Regions from separate parts of the Arthrobacter sp. B1I2 genome, predicted to be linked through region 2. Evidence: riboswitches for the same ligand, from Rfam matches in the RefSeq annotation. Region 2 holds a riboswitch; each other region holds the start of a gene.
What was found. A riboswitch is a leader RNA that binds a small molecule or an ion and turns the genes downstream of it on or off. The one in region 2 is predicted to bind thiamine pyrophosphate.
Positions count from the first base shown of each region.

Region 1: another riboswitch for thiamine pyrophosphate. It lies ahead of QFZ57_RS06485 (ECF transporter S component); the one in region 2 lies ahead of thiC (phosphomethylpyrimidine synthase ThiC).
Region 3: another riboswitch for thiamine pyrophosphate. It lies ahead of thiO (glycine oxidase ThiO); the one in region 2 lies ahead of thiC (phosphomethylpyrimidine synthase ThiC).

Region 1 covers NZ_JAUSYC010000001.1:1,398,254-1,400,513, forward strand. Annotated here, with positions in the region: gene QFZ57_RS06475 (iron-containing redox enzyme family protein) at 1-89, opposite strand, end outside; gene QFZ57_RS06480 (heme-degrading domain-containing protein) at 259-801, opposite strand; TPP riboswitch at 884-1,024, shown strand; partial or broken gene QFZ57_RS06485 (ECF transporter S component) at 1,092-1,716, shown strand; gene QFZ57_RS06490 (ABC transporter ATP-binding protein) at 1,716-2,260, shown strand, end outside.
Region 2 covers NZ_JAUSYC010000001.1:2,842,119-2,844,378, reverse strand. Annotated here, with positions in the region: gene QFZ57_RS13200 (amidohydrolase family protein) at 1-762, opposite strand, end outside; TPP riboswitch at 841-948, shown strand; gene thiC (phosphomethylpyrimidine synthase ThiC) at 944-2,260, shown strand, end outside.
Region 3 covers NZ_JAUSYC010000001.1:2,480,555-2,482,814, forward strand. Annotated here, with positions in the region: gene QFZ57_RS11630 (RNB domain-containing ribonuclease) at 1-90, opposite strand, end outside; gene thiE (thiamine phosphate synthase) at 127-861, opposite strand; TPP riboswitch at 889-1,007, shown strand; gene thiO (glycine oxidase ThiO) at 1,001-2,260, shown strand, end outside.

The sequences.
Region 1 (2,260 bases), 1.4 Mb from region 2:
TCAAGGTCCTCCTTGGGGGCGTCCGGGGCCTCTGCAAGAACCGCGAACAGGGCGCTGCTGACGGGACCTCTGGTTTCCGGGACTCTCATGGTGCTCCTTGGTCTGCCGCGCTGGTGACGGGCTCGAACGGGGGACCGCCCATGGTGACTCCCATGCCCTGTCCTCGTCGAAACCCGGGTCACAATATAGTAAGCATGATTACTAATAAAAGCTAAGCAGCCTTCCATGGGCGCATGGCTGTGCCGGTCCCTTCAGCTCCTAATCCGCCAGCGCCGGCCCAAGAATGTCACGCAGCGCCTCCACCACCAGGTCATGGTCCTGCAGTTGCGGCAACCCGGAGACGGTGACCGTTGCCACCGCGCCCACCCCGGCTACATAGACCGGAAACGCGCCGCCGTGTGCCGCATACCGTGATTGGTCAAACCAGGCGTTGTCCTCAATCCGGCCACCGCCCAGCCTGCCCCGCAGTCCCACCAGGAGGGACGGCACCTCGTACCGGGCGGCCGTGCGCTGCTTGGCCCGGATCCAGTGTTCGTTGTCCGGGGTAGCGCCCGGCAGCGCCACATGGAACAGCACCTGCTCACCCTTCGTGATATCGATGGCGATGGGAAGGGACCGCTCCTTGCCCAGTTCCACCAGGAGCAGGCCGAGGTTCAGGGAGTCATCCAGGCTGAAGCCGGGAAACTGGAGCTCCCGGACTTCGGCTTCGACACGGGCGATCAGCGCCTCCACGGACCCCTCCGGCTGGGCGTCGGGGGAATCAGGATCGAACTCGGTCACATGCGGGGGATTGGCAGTCATGGGCCACAATCTACCCCGCCAGGTGTAAACTTGAGCACGCCCAAAGCGGGCGAAAAAAGCCTTACCCAAACCAAAAGCAACACTTAAACGACAGGGGAGCGCCGCCGTCGGACATCCTGGCAAGAGCCGGGCACCGCAGGTGGGCGCTGAGAGTGCGGACAGCCGCAGACCCTCGAACCTGATCCGGTTAGTACCGGCGCAAGGGAGTCGAGTTCTCAAAGTGTCGCGGCTGCACGGCAAACACCGTCAGCCGGGATCCACTTTCCCCTCCTGTTTCCCAGGAGGATTACATGAGCACTGCATCAATCAAGAAGACCACCAGTAAGTCCTGGCGCGTCGTGGACATTGTGGTCGCCGCGCTGGTGGCCATCGCCGGCGGCGTCATTTTCTGGGCCTGGTCCCAGGGCGCGGCCGCAGTATCCGTGCCGATGAACCGCGGCCTACCCGCCCTTGACCGGCCTGATCGCCGGCGGCTGGATGATCCCCGGCGTCCTGGGAATGCTTATCATCCGCAAGCCCGGAGCTGCACTGTTCTGCGAAACGGTCGCGGCCACCGGCGAGCTCCTGATGGGTTCCCAGTACGGCGCGTCCGTCCTGTTCTCGGGCTTCGTCCAGGGGCTGGGCGCAGAAATCATCTTCGCGATCTTTGTCTACCGCAAGTTCAACCTGCCCGTGTCCCTGCTGGCCGGTGTGGCGTCGGGCCTGTTCTGCGGCCTGAACGACTCCTTTGCGCCCTGGGGCTGGAACATCGCCTACTCCGGCGGAGACAAGCTCGCCTACATTGTCTTCTGCATGATCTCCGGAGCCATCATCGCCGGCGCCCTGTCGTGGGTTGCCACCCGCGGCCTGGCACGTACCGGCGTGCTGAGCTCCTTCGCGTCCCGCAAGGCTGCCGCGGAGCCAGTCTTCTCCTGATGGCACCCGCCCAGGACGCCGCGGCCACGGTCCGGCCCGCCGCTGTCACCGCCCGTGGCTGGGGTTGGCGGCACGCCGGCAGGACCAAGCCTGCCGTCCGTGCCCTTGACCTGGATATCAGGCCCGGGGAGCGGGTGCTCCTGCTCGGCCCTTCGGGTGCCGGGAAGTCGACGCTCCTGCATGCGCTCGCCGGGGTGCTGGGAGATATCAACGACGACGGCGGCGAGGCGGGGGACGCCGACGAGTCGGGGTCGCTGCTGGTTGACGGCGCCGTGCCCCGCGCCCAGCGCGGGCGCGCCGGACTTATGCAGCAGGACCCCGAGACCCAGGTGGTCCTGTCGCGGGTAGGGGACGACGTCGCCTTCGGCGCCGAAAACCTCGCGGTGCCCCGCGACGCCATCTGGGCTCGCGTGCACGAGGCGCTCGCCGACGTCGGCCTGTCCCACCTCCCGCTGGACCACCCGACGTCGGCCCTGTCCGGCGGGCAAAAGCAGCGCCTGGCGCTGGCAGGCATCCTGGCCATGCGCCCGGGACTGATCCTGCT
Region 2 (2,260 bases):
CATGTGGGCCGCGTAGCGCGGAAACCTGGAATCTGCCTGCGCGGCAATATCGGGGAACGTGGCGATGTTGATGAGCGTGGGCACGATCGGTACGCCCTGTTCCACAAAGCGGGGCAGGTGGCGGGGCAGGAGCCCCGTGGCGTGCTCGACACAGTCGATCCCGGCGTCCAGCACCTGGTCCAGGGTGTCCTCGGCAAAGCAATGCGCCGTGACCCGGGCACCTTCATCATGAGCAGCCTGGACGGCGTCACGCACGACGGCGGCGGGAAAGGAAGGCGCCAGGTCACCAACGCTCCGGTCAATCCAGTCCCCCACCAGCTTGACCCAGCCGTCGCCGTCGCGCGCCTGCTTTCGCACAGCCTCAACGAGGCCCTCCGGCTCAACCTCCTCGGCAAAGCCGCGCAGGTACCGGCGCGTCCGGGCGACATGCCGTCCGGCACGGATCAGCACCGGGAAGTCCCGGCCGCCCTGCATCCAGCGGGTATCGGCGGGTGAGCCGGCGTCCCGGACCAGCAGTGTCCCGGCGTTCAGGTCAGCCAGTGCCTGTTCCCGCGCAACGGCGGGTTCGACTGGCCCGGCGGGCCCCAGCCCGATGTGGCAGTGGGCATCCGCGAAGCCGGGCAGGACCCATCCATCGAGCACCCGGTCCGGAGGGGCGGCGGGCCGGCGGAACGTGAGCCTGCCGTCCACTGACCAGAGCCCGTGCCGTACTTGGTCCGGTGCGGCCAAAACGGGACCGCGAAAGTGAATGATGCCTGCCATTCCGGCTCCTTTCGATGCCCGGACAGGCTAGCACCCGCAATGTGACGGGGCGCTTCCGCGGCCCTGTGGTAGCTTCGATCCTGACCACACGGGTGCCCCTGCAAGGGCTGAGATCGGGCTGACGCAGCCTGCGACCGTTGAACCTGTCCGGGTAATGCCGGCGAAGGAAGTGAGTATTCCCTTGAGTACGCAAAACACCCAGTTGAACCCTGCCCACGTGCCGGCCGCCGGGGAGTCCGGCACTGCATCGGCACCGCAGGTGACCCAGTCCCTGTCGTCGCATTCGTTGGCGTTCATTGAAGACGCCGGGTCCGGAATCCGGGTACCGGTGACGGAGGTCGCCCTGGAGCCGTCCCCCAACGGCCAGCCGAACGCGCCCTTCCGGACCTACCGGACAGCGGGGCCCGGCAGCGACCCCGTCCGCGGCCTGCAGCCCTTCCGCTCGGCGTGGATCGCGGCACGTGGAAACACGGAGGCATACAGCGGCCGGGAGCGCAACCTCCTCGACGACGGCCGCTCGGCCGTGCGCCGCGGTGCTGCCTCGGCGGAGTGGAAGGGCGCGCAACCGGTGCCCCGCCGCGCCGTCGAAGGCAGGACCGTGACGCAGATGCACTATGCCCGGCAGGGAATCATCACGCAGGAGATGCGCTTCGTGGCGCTCCGCGAGAACTGCGACGTCGAACTGGTCCGCAGTGAAGTAGCTGCCGGCCGGGCCATCATCCCCAGCAACATCAACCACCCTGAGTCCGAGCCGATGATCATCGGCAAGGCATTCCTGGTGAAAATCAATGCGAACATCGGCAACTCGGCGGTCACCAGTTCTATCGCCGAGGAGGTGGACAAGCTGCAGTGGGCCACCCAGTGGGGCGCGGACACCGTGATGGATCTTTCCACCGGCGACGACATCCACACCACCAGGGAATGGATCATCCGAAACTCTCCGGTTCCTATCGGGACCGTCCCCATCTACCAGGCCCTCGAGAAGGTCAACGGGGAAGCCAACGCGCTGACCTGGGAGATTTTCCGGGACACCGTGATTGAACAGTGCGAGCAGGGCGTGGACTATATGACCATCCACGCCGGCGTGCTGCTGCGGTATGTCCCGCTCACAGCCAACCGGGTGACGGGGATTGTCTCGCGGGGCGGCTCGATCATGGCCGGCTGGTGCCTGGCCCACCACCAGGAGAACTTCCTTTACACGCACTTCGACGAGCTGTGCGAAATCTTCGCGAAGTACGACGTCGCCTTCTCCCTGGGTGACGGCTTGCGTCCAGGTTCAACGGCGGACGCCAACGACGCGGCCCAGTTCGCGGAACTGGACACGCTTGCCGAGCTTACCCAGCGTGCCTGGAAGTACGACGTGCAGGTGATGGTGGAAGGGCCCGGCCACGTTCCCTTCCACCTGGTCCGCGAAAACGTCGAGCGGCAGCAGGAACTCTGCAAGGGGGCGCCGTTCTACACCCTGGGACCACTCGTGACTGATGTTGCTCCCGGCTAC
Region 3 (2,260 bases), 360 kb from region 2:
CAGTTCGAGTTCCGTCCGCAGCAGGCCCAACGCCTCTTCCACGGCGTTCCTGTGGTCATGGACGTTGGGGGCCAGCCGATGATGTGACACAAAAATCAGCGTAGCTCCAAGTCCACCGATATGGCATCAGGAGCCGGTGGCGTCCAGCGCGTCGAGGAGGGAAGCGGCAGCGGCGGCGGGGTCGGGGGCCTCGGTGATGGCGCGGACCACCACGATCCTGCGGGCACCCGCGTCCACCACCTGGTGGACGTTTCCGTGATCGATGCCGCCAATGGCAAACCATGGCACCGGATCCGCCGCCTGCCGGGAAGCTTCGGCCGCGTACTTCACCAGTCCGGGTCCGACGGCGGTCCTGCCCGGTTTGGTGGGCGTGGCCCAGACGGGACCCACACAGAAGTAGTCCAGCCCGGCCGGGCCGGCAGTTGCTGCCAGTGCCGCGTCCACCTGTCCGGTGGTGTGGCTGGAGAGTCCGATGGCGGCGTTTCCGTTAACCAGCGTCCGCGCTGCTGCCAATGGCAGGTCCTTCTGGCCGATGTGGAACACCGGCGCCCCGGACAATACGGCGATGTCCGCCCGGTCATTGACCGCCCACAGCCTGCCATGCCGTACCGCGGTCTCCTTCAGCACCGCCAGGAGGTCAAGTTCCTCCGCAGCCTCGATGGTCTTGTCGCGCAGCTGGATGATGTCCACGCCACCGGCGAACGCGGCGTCCACGAACTGCGCAAAGTCACCCCGGTCCCGGCGGGCATCGGTGCAGAGGTACAGCCGGGCTGCCTTGAGGGCGTCGCTGTCCCGGGCATTGACAACTTCGGTGGCTGAAGGGCGGTGGCCCGCGGGGAAGGATGGGGTGGACACATTCATGGCTGCAAGCCTAGTTCCTCTAAACTGGGCTGGTACTGCGGGAGCCCGCGGCAGCTGTCACAAAGCGCCGGGCTGAGAGGGCGTCAGAGCCGACCGCTTGACCTGATCCGGGTAATGCCGGCGTAGGGAAGGAACCCATATGCGTACCCCCACCCCACCCACCGTCCGGGCCGACGTCGCCGTCATCGGCGGGGGAGTGGTTGGCCACGGAATCGCGTGGGAGGTGCAGCGTTCCGGACGCTCCGTCGTCCTCATCGATGACGCGCCCGGTACCGGTGCCAGCTGGGCCGCCGCCGGCATGCTGGCCCCGGTCAGCGAACTGCACTACCAGGAGGAAGACCTCCTGGAACTCATGCTCGAAGCATCCTCGCGCTGGCCCGGGTTCGCCGCCGGCGTCGCCGGAGCAACGGGCGCCGACCCCGGATACCTTACGACGCCGACCCTCGCCGTGGGTGCCGACGCAGCCGACCGCCGCGCGCTGATGGACCTGCGCACCGTACAGCAGGCCAACGGGCTGGCGGTGGAACCGCTGACCGTGCGGGAGGCCCGGCAGCGCGAGCCACTGCTCAGCCCGGCCATTGCCTGCGCCCTGGAGACCCCGGCCGACCACCAGGTGGATCCCCGGCGGCTGGTAGCGGCACTGCGGCTGGCCCTGGCCGGTACCGTGCAGGAGAAACCGGAACTGGCGGTTGCCGGGGCGGTGGACGGATATGCCGTGCCGGAGCGGGCAGCCGGGCTCTTGTGGGAGGGCGGAGCGGTTGCCGGTGCCCGCCTCGCGGACGGCGGCACGGTCCTGGCGGGGGAAACCGTGGTAGCCAACGGCCTGCAGGCGGGGGCGCTCGGCGGCCTTCCCGGCGGCCTGGAGCTGCCCCTGCGGCCCGTGCACGGGGACATCCTCCGCCTTGCCGTTCCCCGGCACCTTCAGCCCCTGGTGACCGCCACGGTGCGGGGCCTGGTCCACGGCATCCCGGTGTACATCGTCCCGCGGCAGGACGGAACCGTGGTGATCGGAGCCACGCAGCGGGAGGACGCCCTTTCCGATGCCGTCAGCGCCGGGGGCGTGTACCAGCTGCTGCGGGATGCGCAGGCGCTGCTGCCCGCCGTCGCTGAACTGGAACTCCTGGAGTGCACCGCCCGCGCCCGGCCCGGAACCCCCGACAATGCGCCGCTGCTGGGCCGGGTGCCGGCGGCCCCTGGCTCCGCCGGCGAAGGCGCCGGGCACGTCCCGGGGCTCATCATTGCCACCGGGTTCTTCCGGCACGGCGTCCTGCTCACTCCGGCCGCAGCCGCCATCTGCACGGAACTGCTGGACGGAAAAGCCGATCCCCGCTGGGCACCCTTCAGCCCCGGCCGGTTCTCCAGGCCGGCGACGCCGCCACAAGCCCCCACATCAAGGAGA